Regions from separate parts of the Lysinibacillus sp. FSL K6-0075 genome, predicted to be linked through region 2. Evidence: riboswitches for the same ligand, from Rfam matches in the RefSeq annotation. Region 2 holds a riboswitch; the other holds the start of a gene.
What was found. Region 2 has a riboswitch for S-adenosylmethionine ahead of metA (homoserine O-succinyltransferase). Riboswitches for the same ligand answer to the same signal wherever they lie in the genome.
Positions count from the first base shown of each region.

Region 1: it holds a riboswitch for S-adenosylmethionine, as region 2 does, so the genes downstream of both, MHB65_RS01960 (O-acetylhomoserine aminocarboxypropyltransferase/cysteine synthase family protein) here and metA (homoserine O-succinyltransferase) in region 2, are expected to answer to the same signal.

Region 1 covers NZ_CP151947.1:408,229-416,564, forward strand. The annotation lists gene MHB65_RS01945 (succinate CoA transferase) at 1-331, shown strand, start outside; gene MHB65_RS01950 (DASS family sodium-coupled anion symporter) at 417-1,898, opposite strand; gene MHB65_RS01955 (glycerol-3-phosphate acyltransferase) at 2,095-2,727, opposite strand; SAM riboswitch class I at 2,883-2,996, shown strand; gene MHB65_RS01960 (O-acetylhomoserine aminocarboxypropyltransferase/cysteine synthase family protein) at 3,114-4,415, shown strand; gene MHB65_RS01965 (hypothetical protein) at 4,751-5,137, shown strand; gene MHB65_RS01970 (homoserine dehydrogenase) at 5,602-6,588, shown strand; gene MHB65_RS01975 (DNA-binding protein) at 6,647-6,877, opposite strand; gene MHB65_RS01980 (EamA family transporter) at 7,033-7,896, shown strand; gene MHB65_RS01985 (response regulator transcription factor) at 7,973-8,336, shown strand, end outside.
Region 2 covers NZ_CP151947.1:2,634,356-2,642,691, forward strand. The annotation lists gene MHB65_RS12940 (HesB/YadR/YfhF family protein) at 1-109, shown strand, start outside; gene MHB65_RS12945 (spore germination protein) at 322-1,866, shown strand; gene MHB65_RS12950 (Ger(x)C family spore germination protein) at 1,892-3,091, shown strand; gene MHB65_RS12955 (hypothetical protein) at 3,096-3,329, shown strand; gene MHB65_RS12960 (endospore germination permease) at 3,361-4,509, shown strand; gene metA (homoserine O-succinyltransferase) at 4,550-5,485, opposite strand; SAM riboswitch class I at 5,611-5,722, opposite strand; gene MHB65_RS12970 (hypothetical protein) at 6,225-6,854, opposite strand; gene MHB65_RS12975 (hypothetical protein) at 6,993-7,595, opposite strand; gene MHB65_RS12980 (hypothetical protein) at 7,607-7,945, opposite strand.

The DNA.
Region 1 (8,336 bases), 2.2 Mb from region 2:
TGTGACAAAGTCTTACGCTAAGGGTGGAGATATTTCGAGTATTGTCCCAATGGTCTCGCATGTTGATCATACAGAGCATGATGTTGATGTCATTGTAACTGAACAGGGCGTAGCCGATTTACGAGGACTTGCTCCAAAAGAACGAGTGGGACTTATCATTGATAACTGTGCACACCCTGATTATCGGGAGCAGCTGTGGCAGTACTTTAATGATGCCAATGAGGCAACGGGTGGACATCATACACCACATAACCTAGAAAAAGCACTTTCATGGCATGTTAATTATGCGAAAAACGGTACGATGAAGGACCCTGCTTTCACGAAACAATAAAATTTCATCTTAAAAGCCTTGAAGGACAGTTAATCTGTGCCTTCAAGGCTTTTTACATGTTAATTTATCTGAGATTATCAGCGACTTATAGTAATCCAATCCATTTCCAATAAGTTGCAGAGAACAAAAGAACGAGAAGGAAACCGATAATGGTTAATGGAATCCCAGATTTCAAGAAATCCTTTGTTGTAAAGGCACCTGTACCATAGGCAAGCATATTTTGTGGTGCACTAATTGGTAATAGGAAGCCAAAGCTTATGACGAATTGTTGCACAATAACAAAACCAACCTGATCCACATTAGCTGTTAATGTGGAGGCTAACACGATAAACACAGGTATAAGTGCTGATGCTAAGCTAGTTGCACTTGCAAAGCCTAAATGAATCAAAATGTTAAATAAAGTTACGAGTGCGATGGTTGCTAGTAAAGGCATTGTATCTAGTCCAAGTGAACCAAAAACTTTATCTGATAACCATGCAGCACCTTTTGTATTCAGTAAAATGGTTCCTAACATAATGCCTACTGCAAAGACGATAATTGTTCCCCATGGAATATGAGGCTCAACTTCCTTCCATGAATACACACCGATTTTAGGCATTAATAGAATAGCGATGGCAATAATTGTGACTGTGGTCGTGTCAAATGGATGCAGCTTCCCTTCAGTTGCCCAGAAAAATAGTAAAACTAAGGATGTAATGATTAAGCGAATTTCAGGAGCTTTTAATGGGCCAAGCGCTGCAAGCTGTTTTTTGATGACCTCTTTACCACCTTCGATATTGCTAGTCTCAGGTTTAATTAAAGCGATCATAATGAAAAATAAGACAACAGACATAATAATCGAGAAGGGGGCAGCGTAGAGTAACCAAGCACCCCAAGAAATATCTACATTAAATTGCTCTTGAATAAAATTTAAGGCAACCATATTTTGAGCGGCTGCCGTTTTAATGCCGATATTCCAAATGGAAACGGCTTGTACGGAAGTAATAACTAGTAAGGCAGCGAGCCGACTATCACGTGGTAAACCAAATGCGGCAACCATTCCAAGCAATATTGGCACTACTGCGCCAGCTCGTGCTGTAGCAGAAGGAACAAAAAATGCGAGGACGATAGAAACTAAAATGGCGCCAAATACGATAGCTTTTGTTTTGGTTCCTACCAGTGAAAGAATCCAAAGAGCAAGTCGTTTATGTAGATTGGTAATTTGCATTGCAGCCGCTAGAAAAAGAGCGGCTGCTACTAAAGCAACAGCAGAATTACTAAATCCACTTAAGGATAATTTTAATGCGCCTGCTGTACCTAGCTCTGTGGTAGGATCATCCATTGATGGAGCGAGTCCTAGTAAAACAGTTACAAGTGCAATAATCATGGCCGAGCTAACAGGATATGAAACGGCCTCTGTTACCCAAAGGATGACTGCAAAAGCTAAGATGGCTAAAGCTCGTTGTCCAGCTATAGGTAAATCACCGTTATTAGGTAAAAAAGTAATAATAATCAGTAAAGCGAAGGCCAAGCCAATCCATAGTGGCTTTAAATTACGTTTTGAAGCTTCTTGATTTGGTGAAGACATATTTTCTCATCCTTTCTACGATAAAAATGACGATTATTATCCATAACATCGGCCTGGATAATGTTTTATTAAGATAAGAATATATCTTTTTTATTGTAGAAAAAAAACTACGCAGAATAGGTGTTTTTTACAGCAATATGAGTAGATAAAGAGAAAATACATGGTCACAAAAAATACAAAAATATCCATAAAAATATTATTTCTTTTTCTTAAAGGCAGAAGTTACTTTAGGCTCTGTACCATTGACTAAACGTTTAATATTTTCTATGTGCAGGATGATGGCTATGCCAAAAAGAAGAACAGCTATAATGGTTGGGCCAATGCCAGGAATCCATAAATAAGTGGCTGTACAAAAAACGAGATAAAACTCTAGAACACCAACAATTAAATAATTTGTTGCAAAGGATAAAATAACAAATAAAATAAGTGCAAATAAACCAATCTTCCAATCGACAGCAAGTAAAATTCCGATAATGGAGGCAGTTCCTTTTCCGCCATTGAAGCCCATATAGAAAGGGAAATTATGACCTAAAATGACCCCAGCAGCCATAATGTAGGTAAGCAGCCATATTTGTTCTTCTGTTAAATGAGTGACGTCCGCTAGATAAAAATGTGCACCGATAATAGCTACAACGCCTTTGCCAATATCGATGAGGGCTACTAAAACGCCATATTTCCAGCCGAGGGAAAGAGTAGCATTAGAGGCACCGGCATTGCCGTGGCCCGCTTTTTTTAAATCAACCCCCGATAAAAATTGTGCCACTTTAGAGCCGTGAATACAGCCAATTAAATAGCCAATAATAAGAAAAGTGATCACGGCCTTTACCATAAAAATCCTCCTCTCAAATTTTTTTCTAAAATAGTGTATGCGTTCATATTACGTATAAGAGCAGACAGAAGTTTCGGAAAAAATAAAATTTACATGTTGACAGAAAAAAACTCTATGTTTATACTGTGTAACAACGATGGAAATTGAATCTCATACTCTTATCAAGAGCGGCGGAGGGATAGGCCCTATGATGCCCGGCAACCAGTAAGTAACGAGCTTACTAAGGTGCTAATTCCTACAGATTCTTACTTGGATCTGGCAGATAAGGGGAGGAAAACTTGCAACCGCAACCCTCTTCTTAGCTGAAGAGGGTTTTTGTTTTCTACAGAAAAATCCTCCTCATCTCCGGTACCATCGTAAAAAAAATAACCATTTGGAGGTACACAATGACAAATTTTAAACCAGAAACATTGCTGTTACATGGCGGTCAAGAGCCAGACCCAGTGACGGGTTCTCGAACAGTTCCTGTCTATCGCTCAACTGCTTTCGTATTTAAAGACACTGCTCATGCGCAACGTCTTTTTGCCCTAGAGGAAGCAGGGAACATTTACACAAGGATTACCAATCCAACTGTTGATGTGTTTGAAAAACGTGTGGCTTTATTGGAAGGTGGAACAGCAGCAGTAGCACTTTCATCTGGTGCAGCAGCTATCGCATTTTCCATTTTAAATCTAGCTGGAGCTGGTAATGAGATAGTAGCAGCTAGTTCTTTATATGGTGGTACTTATAATTTATTTGCTAACACATTACCAAACTATGGTATTAAAACGATTTTTGTAGATGAAACAAACCCAGAGAATTTCAAGGCGGCGATTACTGATAAAACAAAAGCAGTCTTTGCTGAAGTGTATGGTAATCCAAGCTTAAAGGTTTTAGATATTGAAGCAGTAGCTAAAATTGCACATGATAATGGTCTACCATTAATTATTGACAGTACGTTTGCTTCTCCTTACGGCTCTACACCTATTGAATACGGTGCAGATGTTGTAGTACATTCAGCAACTAAATGGATAGGTGGTCATGGTACAACTTTAGGGGGCGTTGTTGTAGACGCTGGTAAGTTTGATTGGACTAGTGGTCGATTCCCAGGTTTTACTGAACCAGATGCTTCTTACCATGGTTTACGTTATGGAATTGATACAGCTTCTGCGGCCTTTGCTACGAAGCTACGCGTACAATTATTACGTGATTTTGGTCCAACATTAAGTGCAGATGCTGCCTTTAATTTATTACAAGGTTTAGAAACGCTTCATTTGCGTATCCCTAAACACAATGAAAATGCATTGGCAGTGGCTGAATATTTACGAAACCACCCATCTGTGGAGTATGTAAATTATAATGGCCTGGAAGATTTTCCAACACATGAATTGGCAAAGAAATATTTAAGAAATGGCTTCGGTTCAGTGCTTACATTTGGCATTAAAGGTGGACGTGAAGCTGGGCGAAAGCTTATTGATAGCGTAAAGCTATTTTCACATGTAGCAAATGTAGGTGATGCTAAGTCATTAATTATTCATCCTGCTTCCACTACACATCAGCAACTATCAGCAGACGAATTAGTTCAAGCTGGTGTAACCGAGTCGCTCATTCGCTTATCCATCGGTTTAGAGGCAATAGAGGATATTATTGCTGATTTAGATCAAGCCATTACACAGGCAACAACTACTGAACAAACAGTAGAAGCCTAAGCTTTAGAACATAGGGAAGAATGTTGTAGCGTTTACGTATTTTCTCATTCGATTGGCCTCATTTGGTAATGCGTTAAACGTTGCTACATCAACCAATTGCTACATCCGTTAATTATCAGAACCTTATAAAAAATAATACCAAGTAATTTTATATGTATTATTGACTTAATTAAATCCTTGTTATATACTAGGAAATAAGTTAAGGGTACGAAAATTCTTGTTAAAAAAGGTAAATGTTTTCATAAGTGCTCCCCCACTTTTGAATATATAGAAGAGCAGTTGCCTAGCCAGTAACTGCTCTTCCCAAAAAAACTGATGATAAAGGAGTGTTTAAAATGGGTAATATCTATAGTGCACAAAACATTGTATCCTATCTAATATATGAGCTAAATGAAGGGCATGTCTTTGTCAACAATAAGTCCATTCAACACCTTCTTACATCAGTCGAAAGAAAATGGCAGCAAGTCTTTGGTCATACAGCATTTCAAGAACATGTTTTTGCTGAAGAGGAAGACTATACTGTTAAGGAAGTATTTGAGGCATATGAACAGTACGGTGTGAGCCATATCTCACTTCCTGCGACAGAGATTTACTTAAAGTATGGTACATTTCAATTAGTGGAACGTACGTATGCAATACCAAATTTTACAGAAGAAGAAATTAGTCTTGTTCAACAAGCTTTAGCACAATATCGTTATCAATTGCTTTCAAAAGCAAGTTAAAACCCCCTCATATATTTAAGCTCATTCTCTGCTGCTACAGGGAATGAGTTTTTTCTTTAAAGGGATTGTTATGAATGTCCGAGCATACATATATATAATAGAAGAAAGACATTCGTATATTGAAATGTAAATAGTCAATATTTGTTCAAATCTTATAGAATGATTAATAAAACGTATAATAAAGGGAATGAAACCGATTTCTTTTGCACATCTAGAGAAAACAAATGTCCTTCCTAGAAAGATTTTTCTTGTGCAATGTATGTATTTGCGTTACAATTTTCTTTAAGTTAAATTTTGAATTATTTGAATTTGTATGTGTTCCAACACATATAGAAATAGCGAAACTCATACAAAGAAGAGTTGTTGGCTAAAGACTGCGGTGGGTGTCAAATAGTCATGACACAACCCCATGGAGAATTAGCTTTAATGAAACTGCGGAATGTAAGTTGGAGGGAATAACAAGAATGGCAACTATAAAGGCAGCGATTTTAGGATTTGGAACGGTAGGTCAGGGGATCTACCATATTTTAAATGAAAAACGAGAAGAGCTAAAAAATAAATTAGGTATTGAATTAGAGGTAGCGAAGATTTTAGTGACAGATGCTAGTCGCGAACGTGTGCCAGGAACAGCACATTTAATGACAACAAGCATGGATGAAGTCTTAGCAGAACCAGGTATGCAGGTTGTGTTTGAAGCAATTGTTAACGAAGAGCCTGCATACAGTTATTTAAAGCGAGCAGTTGAACATAAATGTCATGTTATTACAGCCAATAAAGTGATGTTTGCCAAACGAGGTTTAGAGTTGCAGGATCTTGCAAAAGCTAATGGCGTTTTTGTAGGCTATGAGGCTACTACTGCTGGTGGTGTACCTGTTATTAAAACAATGAAAAATATTTTACTTGTAAATGATGTAAGTCGTATACAAGGCGTCTTAAATGGCACATGTAACTATATTTTAACAAAAATGCGTGCACAGGGCTGGTCTTTCGAAACAGCTTTAAAAGAGGCACAAGGCTTAGGTTATGCTGAAGCAGATCCATATAATGATATATCTGGGCAGGATGCATTTAAAAAATTAATGATTTTAAGTGCCTTAGCTTTTGGAGAGCAACCAGATTGGTCAGATGTAGAAGTGATTGGGATCGATAGTATCTCTGCTGAACAAGTTCGTGAAGCGTGTGAAAATGGTCTGCGTTACCGCCATGTAGCTGAAGTGGAGAAACGGGCTGACGGTAAAATTATTGCTAAAGTCGGTCCACAACTAGTTGATAAAGAGCATCCACTTTATCCAGTCGATGATGTGTTTAATGCGGTGGCATTAGAGACTAACTATATTGGTACATTAACATTAGTTGGTCCTGGAGCAGGGATGTACCCAACTGCGAGTGTCATGGTAGAGGATTATGCTGAAATCATTGGGAAAAGAGCAGGATTTGTTGTCACAATCTAATAAAAGCTTTAAAAAAGCCCACCATTCAACAATGTTTAATTGTATGAATGGTGGGTTTTTAGTCTTCATCTTTGACGTCAATATCCTCTGGAATAGGAGTAGAACGCCAAATTTCAATTTCCTCTTTAATACGTTCCAATTGTTTAAAATAAGTGCTGAATTGGCCACTATTGATTAGAATTTGTTGTCCATCGTAAACAGAACGGATGCGTCCTTCGTAAACTAGACGCATTACTTGATCCTCAGGCATACCGAGATCAAAAGCTGTCTCTTCAATTGTTTTATACATACGATTCGCTCCTTTTACTGTTTTTATTATAACGTCCATTATTGAGAAAGCATACTGTGGTAATGAAAAGAAAAGTAAAAATGATAATTGTTTGATTTTGGATAAATATGTATGATTAGTATTGAGAAAGTAGTGAAGCGGGGATGAGTTGATAAATGTTAAATCCATTGTTTGTATTACTAGCAGCTATTCTATGGGGGATGACTGGAACTGCCCAAACCTATTTGGACCAAGGTGTATCTCCAATAGCAGTGGCCACAATTCGTTCTGCAATTGGTGGCGGTTTATTATTAGCCATTACGGTTTTATTGCGGAAAATTAACTTTCTAAGGTGGTCGTGGAAATGGACGATTTTAGCTGCGGCTAGTATAGCTCTTTTCCAAGGTCTTTTCTTCTCATCCATTCGTCTAACAGGTATAGCCATTGGAACTGTTGCTACTATTGGCAGTGCACCAGTGTTTTCTGGTGTTTTAGAGTGGCTAGTATGGAAAACACGCCCCACAGCGGTATGGGGACTTGCTACAATGATGGCCATTATCGGATGTCTTTTATTATTTATGAATAATGGAGAAGAGTCTGTTCACATTGGCGGATTCACACTAGCACTTTGTGCAGGTCTAGCCTTCGCATTTTATACAAACATAAGTAAAAAATTAATGGCACAGGAAGATGCATTACCAGCAGTTGCTATGACGTTTTCCATTTGCACGTTGTTTTTACTGCCGTTTTCCCTAGAAAATGGATTTTCTTGGTTAGGAAATGTGCACAACTTATGGACAATGCTGTTTATGGGGATTATGTGTACAAGCGTAGCGTATTTATTGTTTTTAAATGGACTACAAAAAATTAGTTCATCCACAGCTGTAACACTTTCATTAGCAGAACCATTGACTGCAGCAATTCTTGGTGTGTTTTTAATTGGAGAACATTTAAGTATAGTATCTTGGCTTGGGGTAGCAATGTTATTAGGAGGCATTGTTGTTTTAACACTAGGTGGAAGAAAAAAGCTAAAACCTTAAGAAATTCTTCATTTTTATAATAGCTGGTTTTTAAGATTTGAGCGATACACTTATATTTGAGAGCGAGGTGTATATCATGACGAAATTAACAGTTCTTGTTACAGATGACGATCAAGATATTCGTGATGGTATTGAAATCTATTTAAAAAATGAAGGCTATCATGTCATTAAAGCAGCAGATGGCTTAGATGCATTAAAAAAGCTAGAGAACAATGAAGTACATTTAATTATTTTAGATATCATGATGCCAAACATGGATGGAATTACAGCAACCTTTAAAATTAGGGAAGAGCGCAATATTCCAATTATCATGCTGAGTGCAAAGGCGGAGGATGGCGATAAGATTCATGGATTATCGGTTGGAGCAGATGATTATGTGACAAAGCCATTCCATCCATTAGAGCTATTGGCACGTGTAAAATCTCAGCTACGACGCTATG
Region 2 (8,336 bases):
CGTCATCTATTACATTGACGAGAAAGATCTTTGGTTCTTTAACGATCACAATTTACATGTTGACGTTGATACAAGTAAAGATGAATTACAATACGACTATCGTACATAAAACAAGTCTATCCTTTCAGCCCATGAAAGGATAGACTGTTTTTTTATTTAGTACAGAACAATTTTCCGAGACAACTTGAAAAACCCGCATACGATTGTTGCACAGTACGTGATTTAACCGCAATTTGCTAATTTTTCATCCCCTTTTCGTTTATCTCTCAAAAAAATTGTCCACTCTAATGATAATGAACGTCCATTTGAGGAGGAAAACATATGTCCATGTCCAACAATATCGAGACCTCCCCATCCCATACAACGAACGATTTGTTGTATACTTCCCTATCTAAAAATATAAAAATCATTCAACAGTCGCTAGGGCATAGTAATGATATTATCATACGCGAAATTACGATTGGAGAAGCGGTTCCCCATAACCTCGCTATTATTTCCATCGATGGCTTATCGGATAAAACCACTATTTCTGATTCTGTTATCGATAAACTGATGGCAAATATTGAAGAAGAACAAGATATTGAGATAACAACGATTAACCAATATGTACGGAATTCCTATCTAACAGTAGGCGATGTGACGAATATCGAGCATTTTACAACACTCTACAATGCCATCCTCAATGGTGAAACGGTTATTTTATTAGACGGTTTTGCTGAGGGGATTGTGACAAGTACCAGAAGTGCCAAGGATCGAGCTGTCACAGAGCCATCGACTGAATCTGTTATTCGCGGACCGAGGGAATCCTTTACCGAAACCATACGTACCAATACTGCGCTCATCCGTCGCAAAATAAAAAGTCCCAATCTCTGGATAAAGTCACGCGTTATCGGTGATGTGACACAAACAGATGTGGCGGTGATGTATATAAATGGCATCGCCAGTGACAAAATTGTCGCAGAGGTATTAGCTCGATTAGACCGCATTAATATCGACGGCATACTGGAAAGCGGCTATATAGAGGATTTTATTCAGGATTCAAAAAATTCTATGTTTCCAACCATCTACAACTCCGAACGTCCTGATGTCATCGCAGGTGAATTATTAGATGGCAAAGTGGCGATTCTCGTTGATGGCACACCTTTTGTTTTAGTTGTACCAGCGTTATTTACATCCTTTTTACAATCAGCAGAAGATTATTATCAGCATTGGATGATTAGCTCACTTGTACGTATCTTGCGTTTTTTTGGTATCAGTCTAGCGTTAGTAGCACCGTCTTTGTATGTTGCAATTACCACCTTTCACCAAGAAATGCTACCAACACCTATGTTGATTAGTATTGCATCGCAAAGAGAAGGTGTACCCTTCCCTGCTGTTGTCGAAGCCCTTATTATGGAGATTGCCTTTGAGGTACTAAGGGAAGCTGGGCTACGGATGCCTAGAACAATCGGGCCAGCTGTGTCCATTGTAGGGACATTAGTTATTGGTCAGGCAGCAGTTGATGCAGGCGTTGTTTCGGCTGTAATGGTCATTATTGTGGCCTTAACGGCGATTTGTAGCTTCCTATTCCCTGCTTATGGCTTATCGAATACCATTCGTGTGCTACGTTTTCCATTAATGATTTTAGCTGCTATGTTTGGTTTATTTGGTGTCATGTTTGGCATTATGGTCATTATTCTTCATTTATGTAGCATTCGATCATTTGGTGTACCTTATTTAAGCCCTTTTGCACCGTTAATATTACAGGATCAGAAGGATGCCTTTGTGCTGTTTCCGCGTAGAAAGTTACTTACACGACCTCGTTTAGTCAATCAAAAAAATATTGTTAGAGGCCATAACTATGTCAATGTAAAAGGAAGGAAATAACTACTGGATAAATGAGGAATGGAATATGGCAAAAATAAAATGGATTTGCTTACTATGTATCCTCACTTTACTGTTAAGTGGTTGCTGGAGTAAGCGTGAATTAAATGAACTAGCCATTGTCGTAGCACTGGGCATTGACAAAATAGACGAAGAATATGAAATTACGGTTCAAATTGTCGATCCTAGTGAAGTTTCAGTGCGACAAGCTTCCACTCAGCGCTCTCCTGTTGTTAGCTATCATTCTAGAGGCGAAACCATCTTTGAGGCCATTCGAAAAATGACGACCCTTGCTGCACGAAAGCCTTATTTTGCCCATCTTCAAGTGGTTGTTTTAGGAGAAGATCTCGCGAAAGAAGGAATCAGTGATGCACTCGATTTAATTGTAAGGGACCATGAATTTCGTAAGGATTTCGATGTCATTATGTCTCATGAAGCGACAGCGAAGGAAGTATTAAATGTATTAACACCCATCGAAAAGGTTCCAGCTAATAAAATGTTAAATTCCCTCGATGTCTCTGAGAGAGCTTGGGGCTCCACAATAGCAGTTAATATTGATGAATTAGTCAATACATTAAGCAACAAGCATAAAGGGGCGTTAATTTCTGCTATTGAAGTTCATGGCGATAAGAAATTAGGGGTAGATCAAACAAATGTGCAACGTGTTAAAACACCTGTGCTGTTACAATATGCGGGCTTAGCAGTCTTTAAAGGGGATAAATATATGGGGCTGCTATCCGAGGGTGAAAGCAAAGGCATTAGCTTTCTTAACGACAAAATTCAAAGTACGATTGAAATCATCGCCTGTCCTAATAAAGGGACTTTATCTACGGAAATCACCCAATCCACTACAAAAGTGAAAGGGTCATTTAAAAATGGGAAGCCGAAAATCGATGTTCATATTAATGTTGAGCAGAATGTTGGAGAGGTCGAATGTGATATCAATCTCACCAAAAATAAATCGATTGATTACGTTAATAAAAAAACAGCCCAGGGTATCGATGAACGCATTGAAAAAACATTAGAGATAATGCAACAGCAATATGAAATCGATGTTTTTGGTTTTGGTGATGCCCTACATCGTGCAGATGCAAAGCAGTGGGGAAAAATCAAGGATGAGTGGGCTTCCCTCTTTCCCGATTTGCCAGTGGCTGTTCACGTGAAGGTAACAACACAAGGATTGGGTACGATGCAAAATTCATTATTAAACAAGCCAAAGGAGGAGTAATGAAATGGTGCTAGCTGTAGCTATCTTGATCATCTCAATCATCGTTGCACTTCTATTTATTCCAAAGTTCAAAAAGCAACAGGATAAAAAAACCATTATTGTCTTCTCCTTTTTGCTACTCATTGGAACTGCTTTAAATATGGCCATTGCCCTGAAAGTCCATATTCCAAGCCCATTAGATTTAATTACCTTTATCTTCACACCAATTAAGGATTACATTGTGTCATTCACAAAATAAAAAGATGGACTGAGAAACGGAGGGTAGCTAGATGGAAAAAGAGATCATTAGTTCAAGACAGTTTACAATCGTTACCTTCCTCTATTCTATCGGTACAGCAATTTTAATTATCCCTTCAAGTATTACGGGCGCTGCTAAGCAAGATGCTTGGGTTGCAGCAAGCATTGGTGTTGTGCTTAGTTTACTGGTCATAAAGTTATTCTTAACACTTGCCAATCAAACACCCTCTCTTAATTTTATAGAGGCGAATGAAAAAATTCTTGGTCGTTTTTTTGGGAAAATCACAGCCATTTGCTTTCTCATTCTCACCTTTTTCTCCACTGGAGAGTTACTTTATTTTATTGGTATTTTTATGAAAACCGAAGTTATGCCAGAAACACCGACATTAGCATTCGCCCTACTGTTCAGTATCATTATTATGTATGCCGCGTATCTAGGGATAGAGACGTTTGCCCGTTCAGCAGAAATTCTCTTTCCGTTGTTTATCTTTATCTTTATTTTTTTCGTCGTTTGTATTACCCCTCAAATTACATTTGAGAATATTCAGCCTCTACTAGAAGCAACCAAAACATCTATGTTTTATAGTATTGCACGCTTTATGAGTATCTTTTCCTTTCCATTACTCGTGTTATTGATGCTATATCCCGCTGGCGTCAATGTACAGCCATCTGCACAGAAAGGGCTATATATTGGGACCATCCTTGGTGGTGTCGTCTTAATTACGTTGATTGTCCTATCGATTCTTGTCTTAGGGCCTGAAAACACAGCATCTAGGACATTTCCCAGCTATGCCTTAGCGCAAAGAATATCCATAGGGAATTTTTTGCAGCGTATTGAAATTATTATGGCATTTATGTGGATTTCGTCTATTTATATTCGCACATTTATGTATTTCTATACGACCGTTGTTGGCCTTGCCCAAATTTTGAAGATCAAGGATCATCGTCCGCTTATTTTACCGATGGGCATCATTATCATTGGACTTTCTCAAATTGTTCATCCAGATATTGTGCATTCTACTAATTATAATAATGAAATTTGGCCTATCTTTTCCTTTATCTTCACCATTTTATTACCCATACTTTTGTTGATTGTGGCAGTTATTCGAAATCGTAAATCTAAGGCTCAAAATACCGAAACACCCCAACAGGATACAACGAAGGAAAATCAAAAAGTCTAATTTCTTCTACGTTTAGAAAAGAAATTAGACTTTTTATTAATTAGATATGATATTCGATTTCATCTACAAAATCCCATTCGTATGGTGTTTCTTGGTAGACATAGTAGTTCAACCAGTTAGAGAATAATAAATGCGTATGGGCACGCCATGTATTCATCGGCTCTTGTTTCGGATCATCATTCGGGAAGTAATTCACAGGAACATCGATATCTATGCCCTTCGCCACATCACGGCTATATTCATCGGCTAGTGTTGTCGCATCATACTCCAGATGCCCCGTAATCATAATATTTTTATTATCTTTTGATTGTACGATGAATACCCCTGCATCCTCTGAATAGGATAATAATCGTAGGTCTGGATGATTGCGAACCTCGTCAATGGAAACAGATGTATAGCGAGAATGAGGCGCAGTAAATAAATCGCTAAAGCCGCGCACTAAATCCACCGTTAAATCTGTAATTACATGGGAATAGACGCCTGAGCATTTAGCAGCAAGCTCGACCTTTCCAATGCCATAATGGTGATACAATGCAGCCTGTGCCCCCCAACATATATGTAGCACGGATGTCACATTCTTTTTAGACCAATCCATAATTTCTGAAATTTCCTGCCAATAGTTGACATCTTCAAATGCCATTTTTTCTACAGGTGCCCCAGTAATAATCATGCCATCATAGCGTCGGTGACGAATTTGGTTGAACGTTGTGTAAAATAGCTGCAAATGAGATTTACTCACATTTTTCGACTCATGTGTGGCCGTATTTAAAAAGGTAATATTCACCTGCAGTGGTGTATTCCCTAATAAACGTAGTAATTGAAGCTCTGTTTTTTCTTTTTCAGGCATTAAATTTAGTATTAATATATTTAATGGACGGATTTGCTGTGTTTTCGCTCGATCCTCTTCCATGACGAAGATTTTTTCCTCACGTAAATGTTCTCCAGCTGGTAAATTTTTCGGAATATTAATTGGCATCTTGCTTTCCCCTCTCTATAATCACTCTCTTTTTTTAGCAAACCTTGCTTGCAAAGAATGCAACTAAATTAAAAAATCCTCCTCATTCCATACGAGATAGAATGAGAAGGATTTTTTCACGTCCACTCTTATCTCTCAAAGGAAAAAATCCTTTGCTGGAATTAGCACCTTTCTAACAATTGTTAGAGGTTGCTGAAGCGTCATCGGGCCAAATCCCTCAGCTTCTCTTGATAAGATTATTTAATTATCTTGAATTGTAACACGAACTAGTTAGAATATCAATAATTCATAGAATATTTTGTGATTCATGTGCATGTTCCTTGCTCATTTGATGTACACTAAGCTTGCTATATGTGGTGTTTCTACATTTAAAATTTATGGTAAACATGCCGTAATTATGAAATATTGTATGAATCTAACTAGTTTTAGTATGGGAGTATTACATTTGCCTATTTGTTTATTCCACTTCTTATAAAATCTATGTAATCTTCATTATAACTCATACTTCTGAAAAAAAGAAGTGTATATAAATAAATTAAGTTAAAATTTTTAATTTAAGTAAAAAAAGGATATTTATTTCATGAAAGAAAAAAAGACTACAGCAAAATACTGTAGTCATTTCATTTCTATTCCACAAAAAGGAAAGAAGTTGAAACAGTGAAAATTAAGCACATTATCCATTTAATAGTAACGCCTATAAATATCAAAATCAATCAATTTTATTAAATAAACAACCTAATCATTTTAGTGTAGATTGTTTGTGTAATATCACTGTAAACTTCCTATACCAAAGATTAATTTCTTTGATAATTTGCTCATACTTCGGTGTTCCTGATTTTAATTCAGATATTTTTGTCTCATAAAACGGAACTTCAATAATAGGATTTGAAATATTATTTACCACAATTTCAAGTTTTATATCCTTAATAGTTTCTTTAGACTTTGTTTGTCCACTCAATCCACCTATTAATGCACCAACACCACCCGCTAATACGCCACCAACTAATGCACCGCCTACCTGTGATACCCTAGACGTTGACGTTACTGTATTAGAGTTAGAAATAACTTTTACCTCTATAATTTCTTGAAATTTTATTTTTTGTACATCAGGTTGCCTGTACTCTTTCGATAATTTAGGTATTTTCACAATGATTACTTCTTCTGTAATTTCATTAATTGAAAGTACCATCCTATCAACTAATAAATCACGACTTGACCAGTAAGCATCATCTTTTATACCAACTTCATCAAGCGTCATTCTTATATTATTTTCTATCTCTTTAACTTCATTTTTCCCCTTAGAAAATATTGTGATATACCATATAATAAATAAAATTATTAAAATTACCAATAATATTAATGGCCACATTTAATCTAACACCCCATATTATCTATTTTAGTTACATATTACTAATAAAAGAGGTATAAGGGAACAACTATTTTTATGGGCGTGTGAAATATGATAAGGTAGCAAGCGAAATAAAAAGTTTGGGGTATCGTGCATTTGTCAACGTTTTTCTAATCTTATATTGATAATTCCCTTTTTACTGTAATCTACGTCAATAATACGATAAGTTGTGTCATAAATTGTCACATCACCATAAGGATTTTCATTCAATTTAAAATTTTTACGGCTTGCGTCAGTGTCTCTAACTATAATTTGATAAATAGGTTTAGTTAGATTAATGCTATCATTGGTTGTATACGTCATGTCTTTGTATCGTAAAATACATGGTATCTCCCCAACTTTTACTTGTTGTTCTTCGTAAACGGGTCTACCTAAAGCATCTTTGCCGATTAAAACTTTTTCTGTTTTCCACTCGACAATCAAATAGTTGCAATACTCTAACGTTGCCTTGTATTTACCACCACGCATTGTTAAAACGTCTGACGTAACCATATAGACGTTGTTAGGATTATTGATAGTTGTATAGTCCCCGCAATTAAAAACGTCTAATGAATGAATATGAAACGTAGAGTTAGGTGAAAATGTAGCGTTACTAATTACGGCATTGATCGTAAATGGATTTTTCTCATACATATTAAATTGGTATGGTGATTGGATAGCTTTTATCGTATGTTGAATTAATTTATCATCAAATAATTCCATTTAATCACCTCTCAATTGTATAAAAGGAATGTGCTGCTACTATTATTGCTTACTTTAATCTGTCTAATCTTATTGTCTAGTTGGTCTATACGTTTCATTATGTTGTCACTGAACTCACTGACCGTCATATCATCAAGTTTAATAGCCTTCATCATTGTAGGGTTGTTAGCCAGTCCTTCTAACACTGATAGAGCAGTAGCATAGATACCTTTCAAGTTAGACGTATCATCTGTATTATATTGTGCAGTCGCTTGTAGTCCGTTTTCTGCAAGGTATACGGTAAGTTGTGTATCATCTAATTCAATACCATTTATGTCCATCTTTAATCGCTGTAAGTTTGTAATATTCATGCTCTCATCCTTTCATTATTCAACATTTTATACACTGTTTTATACTGCATAAATAATCAATTTGTACGACTCATATATAAACACCCCACAAACGTTGATATATCAATAACTGCCCATAATCTATCTTATGTAAACTAAAACTAATTTTATCACCACAAACCATTGGTACTACTGCATTTATTCAACTTCTCAATAGTTAGATTTGATGGTGATATAGTTGTTACCTTTATTGTATAACAGTGAATAAATATGAATCGTATTATTCCCTTCTTAACATAATCTACAATTAAATAAAAAGGTTACGAAAAGTAAGTGATATTTTTTTATTCAACTATATTTCAAGGTTAATCATTGTTTTTTTATATTCAAGCGAGGACTGATGTGTACGTGT